Regions from separate parts of the Kitasatospora sp. NPDC034533 genome, predicted to be linked through region 1. Evidence: riboswitches for the same ligand, from Rfam matches in the RefSeq annotation. Region 1 holds a riboswitch; each other region holds the start of a gene.

Region 1 (7,264 bases):
GCAGCTCCGCTCGGTGGGGATGGGGGAGATGTCTTCAGGCATGGCAGGGCCACCTCTGGAGTGTGCAGGTGAGAGTGACTGAAGAAGGCATGGGGATGCCCGGTGATGAGCCCGCCTCGATCACATTGCGTGGCGACGCTCGCACTCCAGGTAGCATGCACCTGTGTCACTGCAACCTGCAAGTGAATCAACTGCAACGATGCAGAACCGGTGGCGCTAGATTGACGGATCGTCACAAGGCACACTTAACTCGTCTGGTGAAGGGAATCGCGCATGCCTGATGAACCGAAGCCGACTGTCCGCGCCCGTCGGCTTGGCGCGGAGCTTCGCCGGCTTCGCGAAGCTGCGGGCAAGGGAACGGACGATGCGGCGCAGGCACTTGCATGCTCCCGCGCAAAGATCAGCCGCATAGAGACCGGGGCGTCGGGCGTCCGTCGGCTGGACCTGAGGATCCTGCTGGATCTGTACGGGTCGACAGGCAAGGAGCGTGATGCTCTTGAGGTGCTGGCCCGGGACAGCAAGAAGCGCGGTTGGTGGCACGACTACGGTGACACCATTCCGCCGGCATACGCCGACTTCCTCGGGCTTGAAGGGGACGCCCGGTACATCAGTACCTGGCAATCCATGGTTGTGCCCGGCTTGTTGCAGACTGAGCACTACGCACGCGCAGTGTTGGAGGCCAATCCGGCTGCCGTTCGCCCGGAGCGCATCGACCAGCTGGTCGAGATCCGGATGGAACGAAAGGAAGTCCTCTCCAGGGCCGACCCGGCCAGATTCTGGGCGATCATCTGGGAGCCGGCGCTCAGGTGTCCGGTCGGAGGCAGGAAAGCCCAACGGGCACAGCTGGAGCACCTGGCCACAGCCGCTCAAATGCCCAATGTGACCTTGCAGGTGGTGCCGCTGGAGGTTGGTGCGACGGCTGGTGCCTGTGGAGCCTTCGTGATGTTCGGATTCACGGACTCTCCGAACCCAGGAGCGGTCTTCTTGGAGACGCTGACGAGCAGCCATTACATGGAGAACCAGGCAGAGCTGGACGGCTACGGGCTCGTCTTCGAGTACCTTCGGTCGTCGGCCCTGAACCCGGCGAAATCGCTGGATATGATCTCGGCAATTGCAGCTGAGACGTGAATACAAGACCAGACAGGGGTGTGAGCGCGATGGCCGTACCGCAGGTCGCTGCTCGGGACTGGTTCAAGAGCAGCCACAGCGCGCAGGCGAACGACTGCGTGGAGACCAGTCGGCTGGTCCTCGGCGGAATGGCCGTCCGGGACTCAAAGGACCGGCGCGGGCCGGCATTGCTCTTCGCGGCTGATGCCTGGGTCTCGTTCCTCGCCGGGGTCAAGTCCGGGGAGTTTCCGACCGACTGAACCGACAGGGGTGCCCCGCACGGGCTGTGGCCGTGCGGGGCACCCCTGTCGTATCCATCGACCTAGAAGTCGTCGTCGAAGGACACCGATCCCTCGACAGCAACCTGGTACGCCGACACCCGGCGCTCGAAGAAGTTGGTCAGCTCCTGGACGTTCTGGAGCTCCATGAAGCCGAACGGGTTCGTCGACCCGTAGCGGATCGGCAGGCCAAGGCGCGCGAGGCGCTGGTCGGCCACGGCCTCCAGGTACTGCCGCATCGACTCGGTGTTCATGCCGGCCAGACCGTCACCGCACAGGTCCTGGGCGAACTGGAGCTCGGCCTCGACGGCCTCCTCCAGCATCTCCGTGACCTGCTTGGCCATCTCGTCGTCGAAGAGGTCGGGTTCCTCCTCGCGCACGGTGTCCACCACGGACATCGCGAAGTCCATGTGCATGGACTCGTCGCGGAACACCCAGTTCGTCCCGGTCGCCAGACCGTGCAGCAGACCGCGGCTCCGGAACCAGTACACGTAGGCGAACGCGCCGTAGAAGAACAGCCCCTCGACGCACGCCGCGAAGCAGATCAGGTTGAGCAGGAACGCCCGCCTGTCCTCCTTCGTCCGGAGCGAGTCGATGTGGTCGACCGCGTTCATGTACTTGAAGCAGAACTTGGCCTTCTGCGCGATCGACGGGATGTTCTCCACCGCCGCGAACGCCGCCGCGCGGTCCTCCGGGTCGGGCAGGTAGGTGTCCAGCAGCGTCAGGTAGAACTGCACATGGACGGCCTCCTCGAACAGCTGACGCGACAGGTACAGCCGCGCCTCCGGGGAGTTGATGTGCTTGTAGAGGCTCAGCACCACGTTGTTGGAGACGATCGAGTCACCCGTCGCGAAGAACGCGACCAGTCGCCCGATGAGGTGCCGCTCGCCCTCGTTGAGCTTCGCCAGGTCGGCGACGTCCGAGTGCAGGTCCACCTCCTCCACCGTCCAGGTGTTCTTGATGGCGTCCCGGTAACGGTCGTAGAACGACGGGTAGCGCATCGGACGCAGGGTCAGCTCGAAGCCGGGGTCGAGCAGCATCTTGCGGTCTTCGGACTGGGACATCACTGGCAGGCCTCGCAGGACTCGGGGTTCTCCAGGGAGCAGGCGATGGCGGCCTCCTGCTCCGGGGTGAGGGAGGGGGTGTTCACGGGCACCGGCGCGGGCGCCGCCGCACGCGCGGTGCCGGACGCGGCCTGGGCGATGCGGGTGGCCGGGCGCGAACGCAGGTAGTAGGTGGTCTTGAGACCGACCTTCCACGCGTAGGCGTACATCGAGCTGAGCTTGCCGATGGTCGGCGCCGCCATGAACAGGTTCAGGGACTGGCTCTGGTCCAGGTACGGCATCCGGGCCGCGGCCAGGTCGATCAGCGCGCGCTGCGGCAGCTCCCAGGCCGTGCGGTACAGCGAACGCACCTCGGCCGGCAGCCAGTTCAGCTCCTGGACGGAGCCGTTGGCGTCGCGCAGCGCGTCGCGGGTCTGCTGGTCCCAGACGCCGAGCTCCTTGAGCTCGCGCACCAGGTACGGGTTGACCTGGAGGAACTCGCCGGACAGCGTCTCGCGCTTGAACAGGTTGGACACCTGCGGCTCGATGCACTCGTACACACCGGCGATGGACGCGATGGTCGCGGTCGGCGCGATGGCCAGCAGCAGCGAGTTGCGCAGACCGGTGACGGCGATGCGGGCGCGCAGCGCGTCCCACTTCTCGCCCCACTGCGGGGCGGCCGTCGGGAAGTGGTCGATGTGCAGCTCGCCGCGGGCGGCGCGGGTCTCGCCGTACGCCTCGTGGCGGCCGAGCTGCTCGGCCAGGTCGGCGGAGCGCTCGTACGCGGTGAGCATGATGCGCTCGGCGATGAGCGTCGACAGCCGCGCGGCCTCGGGGGAGTCGAAGTCGATCCGCAGCTTGAAGAAGACGTCCTGGAGGCCCATCACGCCGAGGCCGACCGGCCGCCAGCGGGAGTTGGAGGTGCCCGCCTCGGTGGTCGGGTAGAAGTTGATGTCCACCACGCGGTCGAGGAAGGTGACGGCGGTGCGCACGGTGGCGTCCAGCCGCTCCCAGTCCATGGCGTTGATCAGGTCGTCGGCCCGGGCGTCAGCGGCCACGTGGGCGCCGAGGTTGACGGAGCCCAGGTTGCAGACGGCGGTCTCGGAGTCGTCCGTGACCTCCAGGATCTCCGTGCACAGGTTGGAGGAGTGCACGGTGCGGCCCGGCAGCGCGGTCTGGTTGGCGGCGCGGTTGGAGGCGTCCTTGAAGGTCATCCAGCCGTTGCCGGTCTGCGCCAGGGTGCGCATCATGCGGGCGTACAGGGTCTGCGCCGGGATGGTGCGGACGGCCTTGCCGGCCTGCTCGGCCTTGCGGTAGGCCTCGTCGAACTCGGCGCCCCACAGGTCGACCAGCTCGGGCACGTCGGCCGGGGAGAACAGCGACCAGTCCTCGTTGGCGTTGACCCGGCGCATGAACTCGTCCGGGATCCAGTGCGCCAGGTTGAGGTTGTGGGTGCGGCGCGCCTCCTCGCCGGTGTTGTCGCGCAGCTCCAGGAACTCCTCGATGTCGGCGTGCCAGGTCTCCAGGTAGACGCAGGCCGCGCCCTTGCGCCGGCCGCCCTGGTTGACGGCGGCGACCGAGGAGTCGAGGGTGCGCAGGAACGGCACGATGCCGTTGGACTTGCCGTTGGTGCCGCGGATCAGGCTGCCGCGCGAGCGGATGCGCGAGTAGGACAGGCCGATGCCGCCGGCGTGCTTGGAGAGGCGGGCGATCTGCGCGTAGCGGTTGTAGATCGAGTCCAGGTTGTCCAGCGGCGAGTCGAGCAGGTAGCAGCTGGACATCTGGGGGTGCCGGGTGCCGGAGTTGAAGAGCGTCGGCGAGGAGGTCAGGTACTCCAGGCGGCTCATCAGGCCGTACAGCTCGGCGACCTCGCGCACGGACTGCTCGGTGTCGCCGACCGCCAGGCCACAGGCGACGCGGAGCAGGAAGTGCTGCGGGGTCTCGATCACCTTGCGGGTGATCGGGTGGCGCAGCAGGTAGCGGGACTGCACGGTGCGCAGGCCGAAGTACTCGAAGCGGTCGTCGCCCGCGGTGTCGATCAGCGCGTCCAGGGCGGCGGCGTGCTTGGCGACGAAGGCCGCGGTGGTGTCGCCGATCAGGCCCTCGGCGTGGCCGACGGCGATCGAGGCGGAGAAGGAGACCGAGCCCTGGCTGTTCGCCTCGTCGACGATCTCCAGCGCGAGCAGGCGGGCGGCCAGCTTCGAGTACTGCGGGTCCTCGGCGATCATCGACGCGGCGGCGTCCACGGCCAGCCCGCGCAGCTCGGCGAAGTCCGAGCCGGCGTGGCGCCCGCGCAGCGCGGCGGCGGCGACATGGCCGGGGTCGACCTCGGTGAGGTCGGTGCTGCGGTCGGTGAGCAGCCGCAGCAGGGCGCCGCCGGGGTCGGAGACCGTCGGGTCGGTGAAGGCGGTACCGGTGCCCTGGGCGGGCAGGGTGGCTGAGGCGGCGGTGGTCAAGGCGCTCTCTCCTGGCGGCGATCGGCGGCGGTGATCGGGGGGCCGCCGGGCCGATCGGGGCAGGGGAGCACGGCACGAACGCAGGCGGCGTCGCGCGACGGTGACTCCCCGGCCCGCCCGCGAGGCCCGGAGGGGTACTGCTCGTGCTGGCGCGGCCTCTGCGGGAGGGCCGTGGCGCACGCCGTCGGCAGGTACTCGGACTCGCGGTCACGGCTGCTGGAGCCGCCCGCACACCGCTGCGGGGCAGTCCCGGATTCGCACCGGGTTCCCCTGCATCGACAGCAGAAGCGAGCATACATGTAGTGGTGTCTCCCTGAAGCGACCCCAGATGTAGTACGGAGTTGCGTGTCGGGGTGATGACCAGCGGTACCGGAGAGGCGGCTGGGGAAGGCCCCGGGACACCTGGGCGGGCCTCGGAAGCGGGGTGTGGGCGTCCTGGTTTCGATACGGAATGGTCACCGGGACGCTCGGCGGTCAGGAGGATGCCCTACGATCTGGGCGCATGAGCGACGGAACCGGCGCACCCGGGCAAGGGCCGCAGGGAACGCCTCCCGCCGGGCCGGGGGGCGCACAGAGTCAGCAGCCGGTGGCGCCTGGTCCGGTGCCGCCGCCGAGCGGGGGTTTCGGGCCGCCGCCCGCCTCGTACGGACCGGTGATGCCTGCGGCGCAGCCGGTCGCGCAGCCCGTTCCCTCGATGCCGCAGCCGCCGCAGCCGCCGCAGTCGGCTCCGCCGGTCGGGCAGCCGCACCCGCACCCGCAGCCGCTCGGACAGCCCCAGCCGGTGGGACAGCCGCAGCCCCGGCCGCAGTGGCACCTCCAGCAGCCGGTCCCGCCGCAGCGGGTCGAGCCGGACTGGGACGCGCTCGCGGACCGCAACGAGGCCGAGGGCAAGCGCCGTCGGCGGATGAAGGTCATCGGCGTGGTGGCCGCGGTCGCCGTGGTGGGCGGCTTGGCCGCCGGTGGCGTGCTGCTGTTCCGGGGCAAGAAGGACAACGGCACGACGACGGTCTCGTCCACCCAGCCGACCGCACCCGTGAGCGTGTCCGGTTCGCAGGGCGGCCAGCCCGACGACCCGTCGAAGCCGATCTGGGAGGCCGCCAGCGACCCGGCGCCGCAGGACGCGGGCGCGCTGTTCTCCGCGCTCCAGGTGACCATCAACGGCGCCACCTGGAACCGGGTCGTGGTGGCGCTGGACTCGCCCTGCTGGGACGGCAACTCCACGACCGGCGGGCTGGGCAAGGTGCTCGGAGACCAGGGGTGCCAGCAGGTGCTCCGGGCGACGTACGTCTCCGGCGACAGCGCGGTCACCGTCGGCGTGGCGGTCTTCGACCACAAGATCCAGGCCGAGACCGCGCTGAAGAACTTCACCGGCCAGCTCAAGGGCGCGCCCGCCCCCGGATCGCCGGCGTTCTGTGCCGGCGCCGGCTGCACCGGCACGCACAACAGCCTGGGCCGGTACGACTACTTCACGGTCGAGGGTTCGGCCAAGGGCGGCAACGGCCCCGACGCCACGGCGACCGCCGCCGCCGCCGGGTTCGCCGAGCACGTGAAGGGGCAACTGCTCAAGCGCGCCAAGGCGGCGTCCTCGGCCGCGCCCGGTGTCCAGGGCACCCCGCCGGCGGGCTGACCCGTCGTGACACCCCGGTCCCGGCGGGTCCTTCGCGGGGACCGGGGGAGTGTGGCAGGCTCTCGGACAGTCATTTCGCATGCGTGTTCCGGTTGCGTCCGTGGGGGGCGGCGCCGGCGAGCAACCGGAGGAGCGGTCCGTGGCCCTGCCCAGAGCCCTGCGCGGCAAGCCCGCCGTCCTGGCCTCGGCCGGGATCGTCGTCGCCGCGGCGGCGGTCGTCCTGCTGGACCACGACGGCAAGGCCGACGACGAACAGCCCCCGCGGGTCCCGGTGTCGGTCGGCCTGCCCGGGCGCACCCTGCCGCCGGAGGTCGGCCGGGACCTGCTGGCCAGGGATCCACAGGCCTCGCCGAACGCCCGCGCCGTCCAGCAGTTCCTCGCCGACCTGGAGGCCCAGGCCCGCACCGGGCAGAGTGGCGGCACGGTGATCGGCCAGCACGTCGAGGCGCACAACGAGCGGAACAACCCCGGGTACGGGGACTACCGGGGTACCAAACAGGTCGGCTACTACTACAAGAAGGCCGCCGACCTCACCGGCAAGCTGCCCGGCTTCGTGGAGACCGACCTCGGCCCGGGCTACGGCCAGAACGGCTGGGGCGTCGGCAACCCGCGCTCCTACTCGGCCGGCCGCTGGCCCACCTGCCGGGCCGGCTGGCAGTACACCGACGACGCCGTCGACCTGCTGACCGCCGTCTGGAGCGGCCACCCGCGCGCCGACGACGGCAGCTACGCGGCGTCCGGCGCGCAGCAGAA
Region 2 (7,264 bases), on a different contig from region 1:
TGCGCGGTCCCAACACCTGCGCGCTCGTCACCGAGGAGCAGAAGGCGGCCGTCGCCGCCCGCCTGGGCCCCGATCCGCTGCGCGCCGACGCCGACCCGGAGGCCGCCTGGCGGCGGATATCGGGCAGCCGGACGACGGTCGCGGCGCTGCTGATGGACCAGAAGGTGCTGGCCGGGGTGGGCAACGTCTACCGGGCCGAGGTGCTGTTCCGCCACGGCATCGACCCGTACCGGGCCGGGCGCGACCTCAGCCGGCCCGAGTGGGACGCGATCTGGGCCGACCTGGTCGCCCTGATGCGCGAGGGCGTCACCGCCGGCCGGATCGACACCGTCCGCCCCGAGCACACCCCGGAGGCGATGGGCCGCCCGCCCCGCGTGGACGACCACGGCGGCGAGGTGTACGTCTACCGGCGGGCCGCCATGCCGTGCCTGGTCTGCGGCACCGACGTGCGGACGGAGGAGCACGCCGCCCGCAACCTGTTCTGGTGCCCGGCCTGCCAGGCGGCCTGAGCGCGCTGCGGCCCCCGTGGCCGGAATGTCCCTTCTGACCTGCGACGATAGATCCGGTGCCGGTCGGCCGGCCGGCACCCACGTGGAACGGAAGGAACCCCCATGATCTTCATCACCGTCAAGTTCCCGGTCCGCCCCGAGCGGGTCGACGGCTGGCTGGACCTGGTCGACGAGTTCACCCAGGCCACCCGCAACGAGCCCGGCAACCTCTTCTTCGAGTGGTCCCGCAGCGTCGAGGACCCGCACGAGTTCGTCCTGGTCGAGGCGTTCCGCGACGGTGAAGCGGGCAAGGCGCACGTGGAGTCGGCGCACTTCGTCAAGGCCATGGAGGACCTGTCGTACGCGGTGTCCGCCAAGCCGCGGATCGTCTCGACCGAGATCCCCGGCATGGACGGCTGGGCGGAGATGGGCGAGATCACCCCCCGGTGACATCCGAGTGCCCCTCAGGCCGGTCGCCCAGCCCGTAGGCTGGGGCCGACCGGCCGGAGGGAGCAGCGATGGAGCGGCACGAGGTGGTCAACACCGTGTCGGGCGCCACAGTGGGCGGGCACCTGGTGCAGGCCGGGACGATCGGCTCGGTGCACCTCCACGAGCGGCAGCGGCCGCCGAGACCGCATCAGATCCGTCCGACGCACGGACTCTTCGTCAACCGGGAGCCGGAACTCGCCGCGCTGACCGAGGCCCTGGAGCGGGTCCGGGCGGGTGGGCTCGGGCTCGTGGTGTTCACCGGCCTGGGCGGGGTCGGGAAGACCGAACTGATCGTCAGGTTCGCCGAGGAGCACCGGGAGCACTTCCCCGACGGGGACCTCTACGCCGACCTGAGGGCCTACCGGCACCGTGGCGGGGTGGACCTCCCCGAACTGCTGGCCGGCTTCCTGCGCGCCCTGGGCACCGAGCCGCCGGCCGTGGAGGCCGAGCGCTTCACGGCGTTCCGCACCGCCACCGCCGAGCGCCGCTGCCTCTTTTTCCTCGACAACGTCGAGCACGCCGCCGAGGTCCGCGCGCTGCTCCCGTCCAGCGGTCTGGTGGTGGTCGCGAGCCGCCGGCGGTTGTCCGCGCTGCGGATGGACGGCGCGGAGGTCCGGCAGCTCGGGCCGCTGAGTGCCACGGCGGGCGCCGAGCTGGTGCGCGGCTGGGTGGGCTCCGGGCGGGGCACCGACGGGGAGCTGGCGGAACTGGTCGAGCTGTGCGGCGGCCTGCCGCTCGCGCTGAACGCGGTCGGCAGCCAGCTGCTGGACCGCGACGGCCTGGCGGTCGACCGGGTGGTGGCCGAACTGCACGACCGGGAGGGCAGGTTGGCGATGCTGGAGGAGGAGAGCGACCTCGGCGCGACGTACGACCTGGTCTACGAGCGGCTGACCGAGGAGGGCCGGGCGCTCTACCACCTGATCGGCGTGCACCCCGGCCCCTTCGTGTCCGCCGAGCTGGCGCGTGCCGTCGGCGTGCGGCGGCCCGAGCGGGCGATCAAGGAGCTGCGGGGCGTCCACCTGCTGGACGAGGTGAGGGACGACGACCGCGAGGACCGCTTCCGGGCGCACGACGTGGTCCGGCTGCACGCCTTCGGCCGGTCGCGGGATCTGCCCGACCGCACCGAACTCCTCGCCGGTGTCGTGGCGTACTACCGGGGCCGGGCCTCGCTCGCCGACCGGGCGATGTCCGAGCGCAGGCTCCGCGTGCAGGAGCCGAGCGGCGACGGCCTGCCCGGCTTCGCGTCCGGGAGCGCGGCCCTGGAGTGGCTGTACGCGGAGCGGGCCGACTTCCGCGCGGTGGTGGAGGAGGCGGCCGAGCAGGGGTGGCACGGCGAGGTGTGGCGGCTCTGCGAGTCGCTCTGGCTGCTCTACCAGGGCCGCAAGCTCTACCAGGACTGGATCGCGACCCACCGGCTGGGCATCGAGTCGGCCCAGTGGGACAACCGGCCGGACGCCGTGGTCCGGATGCGCAACCAGCTGGCGCGCGCCCACCAGGAGCGCGGGGAGCACCGGCTCGCCGCCGAGCAGTTGGCGCTGGCCACCGAGCTGGTGCCGCTGGTGGCCGACCGTCAGGTGGTCGGGGTGCTCCACGAGACGGACGGTCTGCTCTGCCTGGCCGACGGACGCCCGGCCGACGCGGTGCAGCGGTTCACCCTGGCGCTGGAGGCGAACCGGGGCGACGCGCACGGCGAGATCGTCCAGAGCTACAACCTGGCACAGGCGCTGATCGCCGACGGGAGCCCGCGGGAGGCGCTGACCCTGCTGGCCGAGGCCACCGCCCAGGCGGAGCGGACCCACGACGAGGACATGGCGATGAAGCTGCCGCTGGTCCGCGCCCGGGCCCATCGGGCGCTCGGCCGGCTCGATCTCGCCGTGGCCCAGGCCGAGGAGTGCGCCCGGCGGGCCGAGGAGCGCGGCTACCCGGCGAAGGAGGCGCAGGCCCACACCCTGCTCGTGGCCCTCGCCGAGGAGCGGGGCGACGAGGAGTCGGCGGAGCGCAGCCGCGCCCGGCTGCGGGAGCTCGCGGGCTAGGGTCTGTCGGGCCCTGTCCGGCCCAGTCCGGGCGTGGCGGTCACTGCCTGGCGGTCACGGCCCGGTGCGGAACGACACCCGGGTGCGGTGGTCGCCGGTGCGGATGGTGAGCCCGTGCTCGGGGAGGCCGGCCGGGTCGCCGCCGTCGGTGAGCCAGCAGGACACGGCGGCGCCGAGCAGCAGTGGGTCGACGCCGGGGTCGGGGTTCTCCCAGTCCGCTTCGGCGCGGGCCTCCAGGAGGAGACCGCCGCGCAGCCGCAGCAGGTGGCGGGCCGGGCCGAGCGCGGCCACCGCGACCGCCAGGCCGGGGAGTTCGGTCGCGGAGTCGGTGAGCCAGCGGGTGGCGGGGACCTCGGCGTGGACCTCGGTCCGGGCGAGGACCTCGGCGGTGTAGCGCAGGGCGTCGCCGGGGTGGTCGTCGGTCAGGGCGTGGAAGCCGCGCGGGGTGTGGTCGCCCGGGTCGAAGGGGTAGCGCCGCAGGCTCACCTCCGTCCCCTCGCTCTTGCCCTCGACGTCGTACGCGGTGGGCCGTTCGGTTCCGGGCAGCGGCACGGGCCTGGGGTAGGGCGGCAGGGCCGGTTCGTCCGCGGGTTCGTCCAGCCGGTCCAGGAAGGAGTAGAGCAGCGGGCGCAGCAGCCGGGCGGACTCGCCGCGGTGGGCGAGCGAGCCGTCGGTGATCCCGCGCAGGTCGGCCGGGTCCCGGGCGAGGGCCTGTTCGACCTGGGCCGCGAGGTCGCCGTCGGGGTCGAGGGCGGGTGCGGCCTGGCCGAAGGCGTAGCTGGGGGAGTGCGGGTCGAGTTCGCCGGAGCCGGTGGCCACGAGCACGGTGGGGCGTTCCAGGGCGGCGCCGTAGAAGGAGACCGAGCCGTGGTCGCCGATCAGCAGGTCGGCGGCGACGAGGGCGGTCTGCCAGCCCTGCTGGGGCGGGATCAGGCGCAGGCCCATCCGGCGGGCGCCGTCGAGCAGCGCCTCGGGGTCGTGCCGGCTCCAGATGTTGGGGTGCAGCACGACGGCGACGGTGTACTCGTCGGCGGGCAGCCGGCGGACCAGCTGCTGGGGGAGGTCGGGGCGGCGGCCGAATAACGAGTGCTCGCTCCAGGTGGAGTTGACGACGACGAGCCGCCGCCCGTCGACGGCGCCGAGTGCGGCGCGGTAGCCGTCCCGGGAGCGCCGGCTGGCGAGCATCCGGTCGAAGCACGGATCGCCGACGACCCGGGCGACGTCCAGGGCCTCGGGGCAGGAGGCCCGCAGCCGGTCCAGCTGTTCGGGGTGGGAGAGGCCGAGGACGTCCACGAACACCCGTCCGCGGTGGGTGAGTTCGTTCCTGGACAGGCCGGCGGCGCTGACCGTGTCGCCGGTGGACTCGGTGACCAGGCGGTTGTAGCCGGCGCCGTGCGGGAGGACGACGAGGCGGGCGTCCAGGCGGTGCATGGAGGAGTGGACGGCGCAGGCGACGGCCAGGTCGAAGCGGCGGCGGACGGCGTCCTCCCAGTCCAGCACGGTGAAGCCGGGCAGGCCGTGCAGGTACTCGTCCAGGGCGCGGTCGGCGAAGGCGGAGCCGGGGTTGACGGTGAAGTACCGCTCGACGCCGTCGGGGTTCAGGAGGGTGAGGACGTCCAGGACCCGGGTGGCCGAGGTGAGGGTGCGGGCGACCGCCAGCACGCGGGCCCTGACCGGCCGGGTGTTCCAGCGGTCGGCGGGCCAGGCGTGGGGGTGGGACGGCACGCCATGATCGTACTCATCCGGTCCGGCGGCGGCGCGCCCTCGCCGGAATCCGGCCGGTTCCGGGTGTCGGTCGGCCGGGCGGCGGGGTGCGGCGGCGGGCCCTGTGATCCTGGACACCCGCGCGTGCGCCGGGCCTTGCACGGGTCGGACCCGGCCCCTACGGTGTAGCCCGCCGTGGTGCTCGGGAATTCCGGTGACGGACCTTCAGGGGTCCCAGCCCGGAGCGGCCCTCGCCACTGTGATCGGGTCGTTCCTCCGTCCGCGGAGGAACGCCGTCCGTACCCATGGAGCCACTGGGCGCCTCGCGCGCCTGGGAAGGCGGGTACGGGCTTTCCCGTAAGCCAGGAGACCGGCCACGGCATCTCACGAGGTTTTCCACGAGGTGCTGGAGCGTGATCCGCAGATGACCCTGCCCGAAATCTCTTCCGCCGGGGCGAAGCCGGCCCCCTCCGTGCTGCCCGCGTTCGCGTGGCGGCGGGAGGACACCGTCCGCACGGCCGGGCTGATGGCGGTGATCCTGGCCCTGCACGTGGTGGCCTTCGGCACCCTGGTCTTCCTGGTCGCGCCCGAGCGGTACGAGGTCGGCACCCAGGTCTTCGGGGTGGGCCTGGGCGTCACGGCGTACACCCTCGGCATGCGGCACGCCTTCGACGCCGACCACATCGCGGTGATCGACAACACCACCCGCAAGCTGATGGCGGACGGGAGGCGGCCGGTCTCGGTGGGCTTCTGGTTCGCCCTCGGGCACTCCTCGATGGTGGTGCTGATGGCCGCCCTGGTGGCGGGCGGGGCGCAGCTGGCGAACACCCTGATGGACGACGAGTCGACCACCCACAAGTGGCTCGGCGTCGTCGGGACGACCACCTCCGGCGTGTTCCTCTACCTGATCGGCGCGCTCAACCTGGCGGCGCTGCTCGGCATCGTCAAGGTGTTCCGGGCGATGCGGGCCGGGCAGTTCGACGAGAAGGAGCTGGAGGCGCACCTCGACTCGCGCGGCTTCATGGCCCGGGTGCTGAACCGGGCGACGCGTTCGATCACCCGGCCGGGGCAGATGTTCCCGGTGGGGATGGTGCTGGGCCTGGGCTTCGACACCGCGACCGAGGTCACCCTGATGGTGATGGCCGGTTCGGGGGCCGCCTCGGGGCTTCCCTGGTACGCGATCGTCTGCCTGCCGCTGCTGTTCGCGGCCGGGATGAGCCTGTTCGACACCCTGGACGGGACGTTCATGAACTTCGCCTACCAGTGGGCGTTCGCCAACCCGGTGCGGAAGGTGTACTACAACCTGACCATCACGGGGCTGTCGATCGCGGTGGCCTTCGTCATCGGCACCATCGAGCTGGTCGGGGTGCTGCACGAGAAGCTGGACCTGACCGATCCGGTCACCGGGTTCGTCGCGGACATCTCGCTGGACAACGTCGGCTACGCGATCGCCGGGCTGTTCGTGGTGGTCTGGGCGATCGCGATCGGGTACTGGAAGCTCGCCCGGGTGGAGAAGCGCTGGACCCCCACCGGGGAGTCCTGAGGCGCCCCCCCCGGCCGATGTGGCCGGATCGAGCGGTCGCGCGGGGGCGTGCAAGGAGCACCGGGGGTTCTGGCGGGGGTGCTCGGCGGGCGGTCCGGGCCGGGGGTTCGTAGGCTCGACGCATGGCGGATGCGTACGCGGGGCGGCGGGAGCGGGTGAGGGAGCACTGCGGTGCGGCCGGGGCCGACGCGGCGCTGATCACCCGCGCGGCGAACGTGCGGTACCTGACCGGCTGCGCGCCCTGCGGGGCGACCCTGCTGCTGACCAGGGAGCGGGCCCTGCTCGCGCTGCCGGACGACCTGCCGCCGGACGACACCGGGGAGCACCTGATCGCCCCGGACGTCGCCCGGATGCCCGTGCCGGCCGGGTCGGACACCGCGCTGGCCGCCGCGGCCGCCGCCGTCCGGTCCGGGGTGTCGGGTCTGGCGGTGGAGGAGCACGACCTGACCGTCACCCGGCACCGGGCGGTGGGGAGCCGGGCCGAGGGGGCCCGGCTGGTGGACCTCGGCCAGATGGTCGAGCGGCTGCGGGTGGTCAAGGACGAGCACGAGATCGCCGACCTGCGGATCGCCGCCGAGATCGCCGACCAGGCCCTCGGCGAGCTGCTGGAGTCGATCCTGGTCGGCCGCACCGAGCGGCACCTGGCGATGGAGCTGGAGCGCCGGATGATCGACCACGGCGCCGACCGGGCGGCCTTCCCGGTCTCGGTCGGCACCGGCAGCCACTCCGGCCAGGCCGCCCACCAGCCGACCGACCGGCGGGTGGAGGAGGGCGACTTCCTGACCGTGGTGATGGGCGCCCAGTACCGCGGCTACGGCGTCTCCACCGCCCGCACCTTCGTGATCGGGGCCGCTCCCGCGCCCTGGCAGGTGGAGCTGCACCGGCTGGTCTTCCGGGCCCAGCGGGCCGGGCGGGAGGCGCTCGGACCAGGGGTGGAGCAGTGCGTACCCGACCGGGCCGCCCGGCAGGTCCTGGAGGCGGCCGGCCACACCGAGGCCTCCCCGCAC
Region 3 (7,264 bases), on a different contig from region 1:
ACGGGGGCCTGGTTGCAGGGGAACTGGCACCCCGTCTGGGTGACGAGCACGTCGTCGTCGCCGAGGCCTCGCCCGGTCAGTTCCCCCACCAGGGCGCGCAGTCCCTCCTCCGCGCCCAGGGCCGTGCAGCGCGGACCCCGGCACACCAGGACCTGGTGCCGGTGGCCGGTGACGTCCTCCCAGGCCGCGGACGTGAGGCCGGGTTCCTCACCGGTGATGGGCCTCGTCGCCGAGGCCACGGCGGCGACCGCGTCCGGCGAGCCGGCGAGGCGGGTCGCGACGAGGAGTTCGGGGCGGTGGCCCGTGCGCTCGCGCCACCAGTGGGCGGCGATCCGCCGCAGCCAGGACTGGGCCGGGCCGGAGCCCGCGAGACGGACGCCGATCAGGACCACGGTCTCGGTGCCCGCGTCGGCCAGCCTGGTCAGCTCGGCCGACAGGGACGGGTCCGCCTGTTGCAGGAACGCGATCGAGGCCCGGTGTGACGCCGCGGCCCGCAGGAGTTCGTCGCGGCGGACGGCCTCGGCGATCGACATGCCGACCAGGAGCACGGCACTGCGGCGGGCGGGGGTGTCCGGGCCGAGGGCGTCCGGGCCGGGGGAGGTCATGGCGGGGGTGTCCGGGCCGAGGGCGTCCGGACCGGGGGAGGTCATGGCGAAGTCCTTTCGTGGAGCAGTCCGTTCCACCGGATGTGCGGTCTGTCGTGCCGGGGATGCCGTTCCACGGTGGCGTCGACGCCGTAGACGCGCGCGATCGTGGCGGAGGTGAGCACGTCGCAGACGGGCCCGTGGGCGACCAGCCGGCCGTCGAGCAGGACGGCGACCTCGTCGCAGTAGGCGGCGGCGAGTTCGAGGTCGTGCAGCGCGGCCACCGTGGTGATGCCCAGCCCGCGTACGGTGCCGAGGAAACCGAGCTGGTGGCGCAGGTCGAGGTGGTTGGTGGGCTCGTCGAGCAGGAGCACGCCGGGCTCCTGCGCCAGCGCCCGCGCGAGCTGGACCCGCTGCCGCTCGCCGCCCGACAGCGTCGGCCAGGACCGGCCGAGCAGGTGGCCGACGTCGGCCGCGGCGACGGCATCGGCGATCACGGACCGCTCGTGGGCGTCGGCGGCGGCGTCCGTCGGTACGGGCCAGCGGCCGCGGTGCGGCGTGCGTCCGAGGTCGATGACCTGACGAACCGTCAGCGACAAGCGGGTGTCGGCCTGTTGCTCCATGAAGGCCACCTGGCGTGCGCGTCGGCGGGCGGTGAGGGCGTGGAGGTCCTCCCCGTCGAGGAGGACCCGCCCCGCGCTCGGCCGGGTCAGTCCGGCGACCGCGCGCAGCAGGGTGGTCTTCCCGGCGCCGTTGGGCCCGAGCAGGCCCGTGACCCGGCCGGGGCTGAACGCGAGCGAGACGGCGTCCAGCAGCGTGGCGCCGCCGACGCGTACGAGAAGCCCCTCCGCGCGCAGTCGCACGGGCGGCGCCACCGGCCCTGCTTCCTGCCCTCGACCCGTCACTGCCCGCTCCCCTCGGCCCGTCCCTGGCGCCACAGCAGCCAGGCGAAGAAGGGCGCCCCGAGCCCGGCCGTGATGACGCCCAGGGGGATCTCCCGGTCGGGGAGGACCGAGCGCGCCACGAGGTCGCTGCCCACCAGGACGGACGCCCCCACCAGTGCCGACACCGGCAGCAGGAGGGCGTGGCGCGGGCCGCAGACGAGACGGACCACGTGCGGCACGACCAGGCCGAGGAACCCGATGACGCCGGTGTGGGCGACCAGGCAGGCGGTCACCAGCGCGGCGGTCGCGATGAGGACCCAGCGGGTGCGCTCGACGTGGACGCCGAGGGAGCGGGCGGCGGTCTCGCCGAAGGCGAAGGCGTCCAGGTCGCGGGCCGAGGAGGCCAGCACCGTGACCCCGGCCAGCGCGACCGCGACCAGGAAGACGGCGGTGGGCCACCGTACGCCTGCGACCGAACCCAGCGTCCACTCCATGACGCCGCGTGCCGCGTTGCGGTCCCCGAGGACCATCACGACGAACGAGGTGTAGGCCCCGCACATCTGCCCGACCGCGATGCCGGCGAGCACCGTCCGGGTGGTCGGCAGCGACCGGGTGCGCGCGCCGGCCAGTGCCAGGACGACGACCGCGGCGAGCAGGGCGCCGGCGAAGGCCGCCGTCGACACCGCGCCGGTGCCGACGGCGCCGGACACGCCGACGCCGAGGACGATCACGGTGACCGCGCCGGCGGCGGCGCCGTCCGAGATCCCGAGCAGGAAGGGATCGGCCAGGTCGTTGCCGGTCAGCGTCTGCAACACCGCGCCGCAGACCGCGAGGCCGGCGCCGGTGGCGGCCGCCCCCAGAACCCGGGGCAGCCGCAACTGCCAGACGATCTGGTCGTCCAGCAGCGTCACCGGCGGATCGCCCAGCCCGAGGCGGCGCACCACGACATCGAGCACCGTCCGGACCGACTCGTGCTGCGAGCCCACGGCCAGGCCGAGGAGCACGGTGGCCAGCAGCAGGGCCGCACCGACGGCCAGGGCCGCCGCCGCGCGGCCCGGACCGGCGGGCCGCGCGACGGGGCGGGGTGCGGTGGTCATGAAGCCGGGTGCAGTCGGCCCAGCCCCTCGGACACTCGGGCGGCGCCGTCGGCGAGCAGCACGCCGGGTGTCGACTCCGAGAACGGCACCACCACGAACGCCTTGCGCCGCACGGCGGTGAGCTTGCTCAGCACCGGGTCGTTCTCCAGGTAGTCGATCTTGGACTGGGCCGTGTCCCAGCCGGCGTCCGCGACCACGATGGCGTCCGGGTCCGCCGCGACGACCTTCTCCCAGCTCACGTTCTGCCAGCCACCGGGCAGGTCCGCGAAGACGTTGCGGGCGCCCACGGCGTCGAGCACGAGCTGCGGTCCGCCACGGCCGGCCCCGACGAACGGCGCCTTGGTGTCCGAGTCGTACCACAGGACCTTCAGGTCCTTGCCCGCGGCCGCCGCCTTGAGCTGGTCCAGCTGCTGCTCCTGCTCCCGCCGGATCGAGGCGGCCCGCTCCTGGACGCCGAAGACCTCGGCGACGTCGTTCAGTTCGCCCCACGCCGCCTGCCAGGTCGTCGGCGGCACCTGGCTCTTGTCCGCGCAGCCGAACGGGGACAGGTACGACGGGACGCCCTGTCCGCGCAGCTCCTCCCGGGTGCCCGCGACCTTGTCGGTGAACGCGCTGGCGTAGGAGGCGTACAGGAAGTCGGGACGGGCCGCGAGGAGCTTCTCCTTCGTCGGGTAGTCCTTGGAGAGCACCGGGACGGAGTCGTAGGCCGCCTTCCACTTCTCCGGGACGGAGTCGTCGAGGTAGGCGGTACCGGCCATGCGGGACTGGAGGCCGAGGGCCAGGGCCACCTCGGTGGCGCCCTGGTTGAGCGTCACCAGCCGCTCGGGCGGCGCGGAGACCGTCACGGTGGTCCCGCAGTTGTCCACGCTGACGGGCGAGGCACTTCCGGTCGTCCCACCGGACGCGACGGGCGCGGGGGCGCTCGTGCAGGCTCCGAGCACGCCGAGGAACAGGAAGGTCGCGACCGCCCGGCCGACGCGCACCGGACCTGTGGGGCGTACCGGACGCACGGAACGTATGGACGGAAATGGGCGCGGCGGAGCGCTGGGCACGTGTTCTCCAAAACCCTCGTGGAACATGTCGCGCCGTGGCCGGTCTCCTGGCTTCCGCATCGACGCGCCGCGGCCGACCTTCCCGAGCGGTTCTTCCGACCCGCCCAGTGGCCCTGACCGCTGGGTAAGCCGGTCAGCGAGGGCCGCGGAACTCCGCGGCAACAGTGGCGAGGGCCGCACCGGACTTCGACCGGTTTCCCGAACACCACGGCGATGGCACCGTACCAGGCGTGGTCAGGCCGGATGCCGGCCAGGTCGTGGGGTGATCGTTCCGGGTCGTTCCCCGACGGGCTCCGCCACCGCGCCGCTTCGGAACCGAACGTCCCGCGGCAACTGACCGGCCGCCAGCCCCGCGACGACTGACCGGCCGCCGGCCCCGCGGCGGCGGCCCGGTGAACCGGCGGACCCCACGGCTCCCCGGCCGAGCCGCGCGAGGGGCGCCGGCAGCGGGCGCGGATAGGGCGCGGATCGGGCGCGTATCGGTGGAACGACCGATGTGCGGGCGGCCCTGGCGCGGCCATAGTCCAGGGAGGAGCGCCCGCGGACGGCCGCGCGCGCCCGCCTCCCGAAAGGTCGCCCTGTGCACACGTACGCGGATCTGGTGTTTCTCGACGGACAGGTGGTCACGGTCGACGCGGACTTCTCCGTCGCCTCGGCCCTGGCGGTGACCGGAGGGGTCATCAGCGCCGTCGGCCGCAGGGACGACGTCGCACCGCTCATCGGGCCGCGCACCCGGGTCGTCGACCTGCGGGGGGCGACCCTGCTGCCCGGTATCAACGACTCCCACCTGCACGGTTGCGCCTTCGGCATGTCCACCCCGCCGCTCTCCCTCGACCTCGGACACCCCGCGGTGTCCTCGCTGCGGGACGTGGCCGAGGCGGTACGGGAGGCGGTCGGGCGGACCCCGGCCGGGCAGTGGGTCACCGGGCACGGCTGGGACACCGGGTACCTCGACGAGTGCCTCCAGGACCCGTCGCGCACGCCCTCGCGGCGCGACCTCGACGCGGTGAGCCCGGACCACCCCGTGGTGCTGTACTCCTTCTCCGGGCACGCCACCTGGGTCAACTCCAAGGCCCTGGAGCTCATCGGGATCGACCGCGGCACCGTCGCCCCGCCCGGCGGAGCCATCGTCGTGGACGAGACGGGGGAGCCCACCGGGCTGCTCCACGAAGGGGCCCAGGCCCTCGTCCAGAACGCGCTGCCGCCGCTCAGCCGCCAGGAGCGGACCGACGCGATCAGGGCGGCCCTCGCCACCCTCGCCCGGCTCGGCGTGACCAGCTACACCGAGCCCGGACTGGGCCCCGGCGGCGAGGGCATCATGCGGGGCGCTCTCGGCGCGGAGACCCTCGACGTCTACCGAGGCCTGCTGGCCGACGGCGAACTGACCGCCCGCGTCGGCGTCCTGCTGCTGCCCACCGGCATGGCGAGCACCACCGAGGAGTTCGCCCGAGGCCTCGCGGAGCTCGGCGCACCGGGCGACACCGATCCGCGCCGCCTCGCGGTCCACGGGGTCAAGGTCTTCGCCGACGGCATCGTCCCCAACAAGACCGCCTGGATGCACGAACCGTACGTCGGCGGCGGCTGCGGCTCCCTGTGCGTCGGCGGCGACACCGACACCGAGCGCACCGCCGGGATCGGCGCCATGATCCGGCTCGCCCACGCCGCCGGGCACCAGTTGGGCGTCCACGTCACCGGAGACCGGGCCATCGACACCGTCGTGGACGCCTTCGCCGAGGCCGTGGCCGAGCACCCGCGCGCCGACGCCCGCCACTACGTCATCCATGGCGACTTCCTCACCGCGCACAGCATGGAGGTGCTGGCCGCGCACGGCTTCGGCGTCAACATGAACCCCACCATCAAGTGGACGGTCGCGGACATGGAGGAGGACCTCGTCGGCGCCGAACGGGCCGCGTACGCGTGGCCGTACCGCGACGCCATCGACGCCGGCGTGCGGGTCGCCAGCGGCTCCGACGCGCCCGTCACCCACCCCGACTGGCGCCAGGGCCTCGCCACCATGATGCTGCGCGAGTCCAAGGCGGCCGGCCGGGTCAGCGGCCCGGAGCAGCGCATCGGCCTGGCGGAGGCGCTGCGCACCTACACGATCGACGCGGCCTGGCAGGACTTCGCCGACGACTGGAAGGGCTCGCTGGAGGTGGGCAAGGCCGCGGACCTGTGCGTGCTCGACGGGGACCTGCTCGCCGCCGACCCCCGGGACATCCCGGCGATGCCCGTCGTCCTGACCGTCATGGACGGGCGGATCGTGCACGAGGTCCCGCGCGTGCACGAGGCCCCGGGCGTTGAGGAGGCCCCGCGCGTTTGACGCATTCCGGGCACATGATCATCCTTGGATGATGGCAGCGGAGCGGAACGTGGCGCGGATCCTGGACGCGGCCGTCGGCGTCCGCGAGGCCGCCCGGAGCGCGGTGGCCGGCACGACCGGCCTCGACACGGTCCTGACGGCCCTGGCGGGGGTGATGGAGTACGACCACGCCTCCCTGGCCCGGTGGGATCCGGCGCGCGGCCGCCACACCACCCTGGCCGGGAGCTACCCGGACGACGCCACCGCGTACATCGAGACCCGCCTGCACCACGACCCGGTGTTCCCGGTGCTCCGCAGCCCGGCCCGGGGCGGACTGTGGCTCAGGGACGTCCCCGGGCGACTCCTCGCGGCCTCCCCGGGTTTCCGGGACGTGCTGCGCCCGCTCGGCATCGAGGACGGCGTGGCCCAGTGCCTCTTCGCGGCCGACGGCCGGTACGTCGGGATGCTGAACGTGAGCGTCCGCCGGCCGCGGTGCGCGCCCGACCCCGCCCGTGCGGCGGTCACCCTGCTCAGCGAGGCGCTCGCCGCGGCCGTCGCCCCCAACCCGGGCCCGTCCTCCGAGGGGCCGGCCGCGTCCGGTCCGGGCGCCGTCGGCCCCTCGGAGGACGGCCCGGGCGCCGCCGCCCGGCCGGGCGGGCTCTCGCCACGGGAACTCCAGGTCCTGGCCGAACTGACGACCGGCCGCACCAACCGGGAGATCGCCGAGCGGCTGTACGTCACGCCGCGCACCGTGGGGACCCACGTCGAGCACATCCTCGCCAAGCTCGGCCTCCCCAACCGGGCGGCCGCCGCCGCCCGGGCCGCCGCGTGGGGGATCGGCCGCTCCCGCTGACGCGGACCGGCGGGGCCGACCGGTCAGTGGCCGGGCTCAGGCTCCCAGGGGCCGCCCCGGGCCGGGCGGCGTCGCCGCGCCGGCGCCCCTGAGGGACGTCGGGGCGCGGCCTCGGGCGGAGCTCGTCGCCGTCGCCGAGACCAACCCGGCGTACTTCCCGCCGGGCCAGGGCCGGCACTACTCCAACACCGACTACCTGCTGCTCGGAATGCTCATCGAGAAGACCACCGGCCGCACGTGGCAACAGGAGGTCGAGGGGCGGATCATCCGGCCGCTCGGCCTGAGCGAGACCACGATGCCGGAGGACGACCCCGCCGTCCCCGGCCGCCACACCCGCGCCTACGCCGAGCTGCCCGGCGGCCCGGTGGACATCACGCTGTTCGACCCGACCATCGCCGGCCCGTCCGGCGCCGGCATCTCCACCACCGCCGACCTCACCGCCTTCATGTCCGCCCTGCTCGCGGGCAGGCTCCTCGGGCCCGCCGAACTCGCCGA
Region 4 (7,264 bases), on a different contig from region 1:
CCGGCGCCAGGGCGAGCAGGTAGGTGCCGCCCACGTCCGGGACGAAGCCGATGCCGGCCTCCGGCATGGCGATGCGGGTGGTCTCGGTGACGATCCGGACGCTGCCGTGGGCGGAGACGCCGACCCCGCCGCCCATCACGATCCCGTTCATCACGGCGACGTAGGGCTTGGGGTAGCGGGCGATCCGGGCGTTGAGGCGGTACTCGTCGCGCCAGAACTCCTCGACGGCGCCCGGGTCGCCGCCGGTGGCGGCGCGGTGGATGGCGACGATGTCGCCGCCCGCGCAGAACGCCCGCTCCCCCGCGCCGCTGACCACGACGGTTTCCACCCGGTCGTCGGCCTCCCAGGCGTCCAGCGCCTCGGCGATCGCGCGGACCATGCCGTGGGTGAGGGCGTTCAGGGCCGTGGGGCGGTTGAGGACGATCAGGCCCGCCCTGCCCTCGCGCTGGACGAGGACCTCGTCGGCGGTGTGCTCGGCCATCACGCGGCTCCGGTCAGGCCGCGGGCGACGATGACGCGCATGATCTCGTTGGTCCCTTCAAGGATCTGGTGCACCCGCAGGTCGCGGACGGTCTTCTCGATTCCGTACTCGGCCAGGTAGCCGTAGCCGCCGTGGAGTTGCAGCGCGGCGTTGGCGACCTCGAAGCCGGTGTCGGTGGCGAGGCGTTTGGCCATCGCGCACAGCTGCGGCGCCCGCGGGTCACCCCGGTCCAGCGCGGCCGCCGCCCGCCACAGCAGCGAGCGGGCCGCCTCCAACCCCGTCGCCATGTCGGCGAGCCGGAACTGCAGCGCCTGGGCGTGCAGGAGGCGGGTGCCGAAGGCCTCTCGGTCCGCCAGGTGGCGGGTGGCGCGCTCCAGCGCCTCCTGGGCGCCGCCGAGCGAGCAGGCGGCGATGCCGAGCCGGCCGCCGTTGAGCCCGTTCATGGCGATCCGGAAGCCCTCGCCCTCGGCCCCGAGGAGCCGGTCGGCGGGCAGCCGGACGCCGTCCAGCAGCACCTGGCGGGTGGGCTGGGCGTTCCAGCCCATCTTCTTCTCGTTCGGCCCGAACGAGACGCCGGCGTCGTCCCGTTCGACGACGAACGCGGAGATCCCGCTCGCCCCGGGCCCGCCGGTGCGCGCCATCACCACGTAGACCCGGGCCGCACCAGCGCCGGAGATGAACTGCTTGACGCCGTCCAGCACCCAGTGCTCCCCGTCCCGGCGGGCCCGGGTGGCCAGCGCGGCGGCATCCGAGCCCGCGCCCGGCTCGGTCAGGCAGTAGCTGCCCAGGTGCTCGGCCGAGCACAGCCCGGGCAGCCACCGGGAGCGCTGGGCCCGACTGCCGTACCGGTCGACCATCCAGGCGACCATGTTGTGGATGGACAGGTAGGCGGCGATGGAGGGGCAGCCCGTCGCCAGGGCCTCGAAGACGGCCACCCCGTCGGCGCGGGTGAGTCCGGATCCGCCCGAGCCCTCGCGCACGTACACGCCCGCGAGGCCGACGTCGGCGGCCTTGCGCAGCACGTCCACCGGGAAGTGCCTGGCCTGGTCCCACGCGACGGCGTTCGGGGCGAGGTGCTCACGGGCGAAGGCCAGGGTCGTCTCCGCGATGGCGCGCTGGTCGTCGGTGAGGTCGTGCATGGCGCTCATCCCATCGTCGGCATGGTGAAGCTCGCGCCCTCCTTGACCCCGGAGGGCCAGCGCGAGGTGACGGTGCGGGTGCGGGTGTAGAAGCGGATCGCGTCCGGCCCGTGCTGGTTGAGGTCGCCGAAGGCGGAGCGCTTCCAGCCGCCGAAGGTGTGGTAGGCGATCGGCACCGGGATCGGGACGTTGACCCCGACCATGCCGGTGTTCACCCGGCGGGCGAAGTCCCGGGCGGTGTCGCCGTCCCGGGTGTAGATGGCCACGCCGTTGCCGAACTCGTGCTCGCTGGGCAGCCGCAGCGCCTCCTCGTAGTCGGCGGCACGCACGACCGTGAGGACGGGGCCGAAGATCTCCTCCCGGTAGATCCGCATGTCCGGCGTCACCCGGTCGAACAGGGAGGCGCCGAGGAAGTAGCCGTCCTCGTGGCCCTCAAGACGGAAGCCACGCCCGTCCACGACGAGTTCGGCCCCCTCCGCCACCCCGGCGTCCAGGTGGCCGCGAACCCGGGCGAGCGCGTCGGCACCGACCAGTGGGCCGAAGTCCGCCGCCGCGTCGTCCGAGCGCCCGACCTTCAGCGAGGCGATCCGCTCGACCAGCTTGGCCACCAGGGCGTCCGCGGTCGCCTCCCCCACCGGGACGGCCACCGAGATCGCCATGCAGCGCTCGCCGGCCGAGCCGTACCCGGCGCCGACCAGCGCGTCCGCCGCCTGGTCGAGGTCGGCGTCCGGCATCACGATCAGGTGGTTCTTCGCGCCGCCGAAGCACTGCGCCCGCTTCCCGTGCGCGGCGGCGGTGGCGTACACGTACTGCGCGATCGGCGTCGACCCGACGAAGCCGACCGCCTGTACCCGCGGGTCCTCCAGCAGGGTGTCCACGGCCTCCTTGCCGCCGTTGACCACGTTGAACACGCCCGGCGGAAGCCCCGCCTCCAGGAACAGCTCGGCCAGGCGCAGCGGCACCGAGGGGCACCGCTCGGACGGCTTGAGGACGAAGGCGTTCCCGCAGGCCAGCGCCGGTGCGGCCTTCCACAGCGGGATCATCGCCGGGAAGTTGAACGGGGTGATGCCGGCGACCACGCCCAGCGGCTGGCGCATCGAGTACACGTCGATGCCGGTGCCGGCGTTGTCGGAGAACTCGCCCTTCAGCAGGTGCGGGATCCCGGCGGCGAACTCCACCACCTCCAGGCCGCGCTGGAGGTCGCCGTGGGCGTCGGCCACGGTCTTGCCGTGCTCCGAGGACAGCAGTCGGGCCAGTTCGTCCTTCTCCTGGTCGACCAGCTGGAGGAAGCGCAGCAGCACCCGCGCCCGCCGCTGCGGGTTCCAGGCCGCCCAGGCCGGCTGGGCCTGGGCCGCGTCGGCGATCACCGCCTCGACCTCGGCCCGACTCGCCAGCGGCACCCGGGCCTGCACCCGGCCGGTGTTGGGGTCGTACACGTCGCCGAAGCGACCGGAGGCGCCGGCGACGGGCTTGCCGCCGACGTAGTGGGTCAGTTCGCGGACCATCGGTTCCTTCTCTCGACAAGGGTGGGAGAGGAGGAATGGAGGCCGTCGCCCGTCGACGGGCGCACAGTGGTGCGCGCTCGGTGCGGGCAGGACGGCGGTCGAACGGAGCGTCAGGGTATGGGCGCCCCGGCAGCCGTCGGCACGGGACAACCAGGAGCAGCGGAACGGATGCAGCCCGGAGCCATGCGTGTCGTCTCCATCCTCGTGGAAAACACGGATCACCCGCGGCCGGTATCCTGACTCCCGGATCACCGCACGCCCTCTGGCCTTCCCGGCTGGCTGCCAGTGGCCTTCGTCTGCGAGGACGGACTCCCCGGTCACAGTGGCGGGACCGTGCCGGACTCACACCGGCTTCCCTGACACCGCGGACCTGTCATCGACCATATAGTTGGACGTCCTAGTAAGTCCAGAGGGCCTACCCGCGCGCCGCATCATCGCGCCCCACGGCTGTTGACCCGTCCGCCACGGCGGGCAGCGGTCCACCCGCGAACGCGACCGCCCGATCCGCCTCGAACCCGGCGGCAGCACAGGGCCATTCCCGTCCCCCCGTGTTCAGGCCCGCCTGCCCTTCCCCCGGGGCTACTCGGCGGCCCGACGCGCCGGCGCCGAGTGCGGGCGGGCCCCCGGCGCCCCCGCCGCGCGTCGTTCCGGCGGCGGGCCGGGGCGAAGCAGCGCGGCCGCGGGCAGCGGGCGCGCCGGCCGTGGTGGCGGTCCGGCGACACCGCCCGGGCGGTCACCGTTCAGCTCCCCTTCACCCCGGGTAGGGCCCGGCGCCGGTGGGACTTCCCCGGGTCGTGCGACTGTTCGCTCCGCCACACGCGACCGGTGGAACGAACGAACCCGAAGGACCGCCTTGAACCGCACCGCTCCCCTCTCGGCCGTCATGGCCGTCACCCTCGCCGCCGGTGTGCTCTGCACCGCGGGAACCGCGTCCGCCGGGGACTGGTCCGGTGCCCGGTACACCGACCAGGGCCTCTACGGAACGAAGACCCCGTACGCGCCGCAGGAGAAGGCGAGCAAGTACCAGAAGCCGCCCAAGGGCTTCAGCCCGGTCTTCACCGAGAACGTCGCCCGTCACGGCTCGCGTGCCATGTCGGACGGCGATGACGGCGAGGCGGTGCTCGCCGTCCTGCGCACGGCGCAGCAACAGGACGCCCTCACCGACCTCGGCGAGGACCTGGCCCCGCAGGTCCAGTCACTCCTCGACGCCGCCAAGGCCCTCGGCTACGGCAGCCTCTCCGCGCGCGGCGCCCAGGAGCACCGGCAGACCGCCCTGCGCATGGAGCAGCGTCTGCCGTCGCTGTTCGGCAAGATCGCCGCGGAGCACGAGCCCATCGTCGTCGAGACCTCGGGCGTCGCGCGCGCCGTGGCGAGCGCCGACGCCTTCACCGGCGGACTGGCTGCCGGAGATCCGGCGCTGGCCGGCCTGATCAAGCCCCCCGTCACGGACAAGAACCTGCTGTACTTCCACAAGCAGCCGCAGAACGCCGACTACCAGGCCTACCTGAAGACCGACCCGGACCTCTCGGCCGTCCTGGCCACGATCGACGGCGACCCCCGTACGGCGGAGGCGGCGCACCGCGTCGTCTCGCGCCTGTTCCGCCCCGCCTTCGTCTCGGCGCTGCCCGCCGCCGGTCAGGTCTCCTTCGCGCGTTCGCTCTACCAGCTCTTCGCCGCGGCTCCCGACCTGAGCGTCGAGGCTCCGAACGTCGATCTCACCCGGTTCCTCGCCCCGCGCGACGCCCAGTGGTTCGCCTACCTCGACGACGCGGAGGACTTCTACCAGAAGGGCCCCGCCTTCAGCGGCCGCACGATCACCTACAAGATGGCCGGCGTCCTCCTCGACGACCTCCTCGCCCAGGCCGAGGCCAAGGCCGCCGGCACCAGCGACAACGGCGCGGTCCTGCGCTTCACCCACGCCGAGGAGATCGAACCGCTCGCGGCCCTCATGGGCCTGCCCGGCAGCACCGAACCCGCCGAGCCCGGACAGCCGTACAGCTACCGGAACAACCCGTGGCGCGGCGCGGACGTCGCCCCGATGGCCGCGAACATCCAGTGGGACCTGTACGCGAACACGCCCACCGACGGCAAGCCCGCCACCCACCTGGTCCGGATGCTCTACAACGAGAAGGAAACCGCCTTCAAGCCCTCCTGCACGCCGGTGGCCAAGAACAGTCACTTCTACGACCTCGACGAGCTCAGGCGCTGCCTCACCCACGGCTGACCGCGCCACGCGCCCGCCGAGCCACTCCCAGGGAGAGCGGCTCGGCGGTCGCGGTTCTCGTGGCGGATCGGTTCCGCCAGGTGTCCGTCAGGGGACCCTGCCGGTGGCGGGGACGCACGGGTGGACGTCGTTCTCCTTGACCACGTGGACCGGGGCGCGCCCGGGCGCACGGTCCGGATCGCCCTGAGCGCGGCCGGGGTGGTCGCGGTGCCCTCTCGGCACCGGGGGACGCCCCACTCGTCGAACGCCAACGTGCGGTCGGGGAAGCGGTCTTCCTTCCAGGTGTTGATGCTCGGAAAGGTGACGCCACATCGGGCGAGCAGGCAGCGCAGGACCTCGCGGCCGATGCGGATCACCGGACCGCGCAAGCGCCGCAGGGACGCGAGTGGTTCGCGTATCGCCCAGCGGGTGAAGGGCTGTCCCAGCCTGACGGTCGGGTGGCGGCCGTCTGGACGACGAAGTCCTCGTCGTCAGGACTGAGAAGGCGGGGACGGCCTCCCTCCCATCGGGGGTCCAGACAGGCCGACCGGTTCGGGCCCTGCGCCGCCAACCCGGCGAACGTTCCCGGTCGGAGCACTCGGTGGATCCCGTCCTCACGGCCGAGACGCGAGAGGCCCACGACACCTTTGCGGTTCGTGGCCGTTCGGCCGTTCCATGACGGGCGCGCCACCGGCCGCCGACGCCGCGGTGCTACGCCGTTCGAGTGGTCGGTCAGGTGACTCCGCACCGTGCACGGATCGGTGGTGGTGACGGGACCGGACTGCACCGCAGATCGACCCCGGTGACGCCGAGTGAGTGCCAGCCGGGGTCCTCGGCCGGCACGCGGTCCCGCTTCGTGCGCACCGAAGCGGCCCGGCCCTGGCCGCCCGTCCCTCTTCGCGCCTACGGTGGAAGTCCAGGGCCCGCCCATACCCGTGCTGTGCCGGAGATGTCCGGTATCGCGGCCCATGTCCGCCCCGCAGCGGCGATGCCGCCCAGGGCGGGTCCCAGACATCCACAGGCGAGGCAATCATGGAGTGAACCGCCCCTGACCTGTCACGACCGCCACGCGCCGACCGCCGGAGAGGTGCCTTCCTCCTTGGCGGGCCCCGAACAGTTCAAGGTGGACCAACCATGCCCCTGACCAAGATCGACAGTATCAAGGTCGACCATCCCGACACGGACGAGCGCACAGTCCAGTTCCTGTGGGGGGACCTGACGAAACTGGCGTCGGACGACGCCGTCGACGTCCTCGTCGTCTCCTGCCGGCCCGACGACTACGCCCCGACGGAGGGAAGCCTGGTGGGCGCGCTCGCCAAGGCGGGCGTCTCCGTCGAAGCCCTGGCGAAGGACAAGGCCAAGGACTACCGGCCCCTGTTGCCCTGCTGGATCTCGAAACCGGTGGCGGCCCTCGGGATCCACTTCGAGCGGATCCTGGTCTTCGAACCGAAGGACTGGGACGTCAACGCCGGGAACCCGACCCGGGCGATCTTCCAGGCGCTCGCCTGTTTCTATCCCACCGAAACGGTGCGCGTCGCCACGCCGCTGGTGTGCACCGGAGTGCGCAAGGCGGACTCGAAGGAGGTGCTGTCGGCGCTCACCTGGGCGGCGGCGCACTACGCCTCGTCGAACACCACCAAGGTGTCCACCGTGAAGATCGTGGCGCTGCCCGAGGAAGTCGGCGACCGACTGACCCCCACGTTCACCGATATCAAGAACAACTACGACAACGTGTTCGATCTCAAGCTGCCCGCCGACTACGACGTGTACGTCAAGAAGGCGAAGGCGAAGATCGACAGCATCAAGCTCCCACCCTCGGTGACCTATCGGCAGGCCGTGGCGGTCTGCATCTACACGACCAACTACTACAAAGCCATCAACTCCGTGCTGTACCGGAAGAAGCCGACCGACCCGGAGTACCGCCAGTTGCTGCCGC

Evidence for each region. A riboswitch is a leader RNA that binds a small molecule or an ion and turns the genes downstream of it on or off. The one in region 1 is predicted to bind cobalamin.
Region 2: linked by a shared signal. The riboswitch ahead of nicT (Nickel transporter NicT) and the one ahead of ACZ55U_RS30535 (ribonucleoside-diphosphate reductase subunit alpha) in region 1 are both predicted to bind cobalamin.
Region 3: linked by a shared signal. The riboswitch ahead of ACZ55U_RS11870 (ABC transporter substrate-binding protein) and the one ahead of ACZ55U_RS30535 (ribonucleoside-diphosphate reductase subunit alpha) in region 1 are both predicted to bind cobalamin.
Region 4: linked by a shared signal. The riboswitch ahead of ACZ55U_RS28450 (CoA-acylating methylmalonate-semialdehyde dehydrogenase) and the one ahead of ACZ55U_RS30535 (ribonucleoside-diphosphate reductase subunit alpha) in region 1 are both predicted to bind cobalamin.

The regions. Positions count from the first base shown of each region.
Region 1 is NZ_JBVITE010000058.1:11,437-18,700, forward strand. Features, by position in the region: gene ACZ55U_RS30515 (ATP-binding protein) at 1-42, opposite strand, end outside; gene ACZ55U_RS30520 (helix-turn-helix domain-containing protein) at 274-1,128, shown strand; gene ACZ55U_RS30525 (DUF397 domain-containing protein) at 1,158-1,367, shown strand; gene ACZ55U_RS30530 (ribonucleotide-diphosphate reductase subunit beta) at 1,430-2,449, opposite strand; gene ACZ55U_RS30535 (ribonucleoside-diphosphate reductase subunit alpha) at 2,449-4,860, opposite strand; cobalamin riboswitch at 5,054-5,179, opposite strand; gene ACZ55U_RS30540 (hypothetical protein) at 5,540-6,511, shown strand; gene ACZ55U_RS30545 (glycoside hydrolase family 26 protein) at 6,651-7,264, shown strand, end outside.
Region 2 is NZ_JBVITE010000015.1:112,464-119,727, reverse strand. Features, by position in the region: gene ACZ55U_RS14035 (Fpg/Nei family DNA glycosylase) at 1-509, shown strand, start outside; gene ACZ55U_RS14030 (putative quinol monooxygenase) at 612-938, shown strand; gene ACZ55U_RS14025 (AAA family ATPase) at 1,007-3,010, shown strand; gene ACZ55U_RS14020 (hypothetical protein) at 3,065-4,735, opposite strand; cobalamin riboswitch at 4,894-5,107, shown strand; gene nicT (Nickel transporter NicT) at 5,139-6,257, shown strand; gene ACZ55U_RS14010 (M24 family metallopeptidase) at 6,380-7,264, shown strand, end outside.
Region 3 is NZ_JBVITE010000012.1:114,594-121,857, forward strand. Features, by position in the region: gene ACZ55U_RS11855 ((2Fe-2S) ferredoxin domain-containing protein) at 1-650, opposite strand, end outside; gene ACZ55U_RS11860 (ABC transporter ATP-binding protein) at 647-1,459, opposite strand; gene ACZ55U_RS11865 (FecCD family ABC transporter permease) at 1,486-2,565, opposite strand; gene ACZ55U_RS11870 (ABC transporter substrate-binding protein) at 2,562-3,575, opposite strand; cobalamin riboswitch at 3,638-3,842, opposite strand; gene ACZ55U_RS11875 (amidohydrolase) at 4,198-5,937, shown strand; gene ACZ55U_RS11880 (helix-turn-helix transcriptional regulator) at 5,966-6,769, shown strand; gene ACZ55U_RS11885 (serine hydrolase domain-containing protein) at 6,858-7,264, shown strand, end outside.
Region 4 is NZ_JBVITE010000050.1:57,246-64,509, forward strand. Features, by position in the region: gene ACZ55U_RS28440 (enoyl-CoA hydratase/isomerase family protein) at 1-481, opposite strand, end outside; gene ACZ55U_RS28445 (acyl-CoA dehydrogenase family protein) at 481-1,629, opposite strand; gene ACZ55U_RS28450 (CoA-acylating methylmalonate-semialdehyde dehydrogenase) at 1,626-3,125, opposite strand; cobalamin riboswitch at 3,335-3,507, opposite strand; gene ACZ55U_RS28455 (histidine-type phosphatase) at 3,979-5,349, shown strand; gene ACZ55U_RS28460 (ADP-ribosyltransferase) at 6,463-7,264, shown strand, end outside.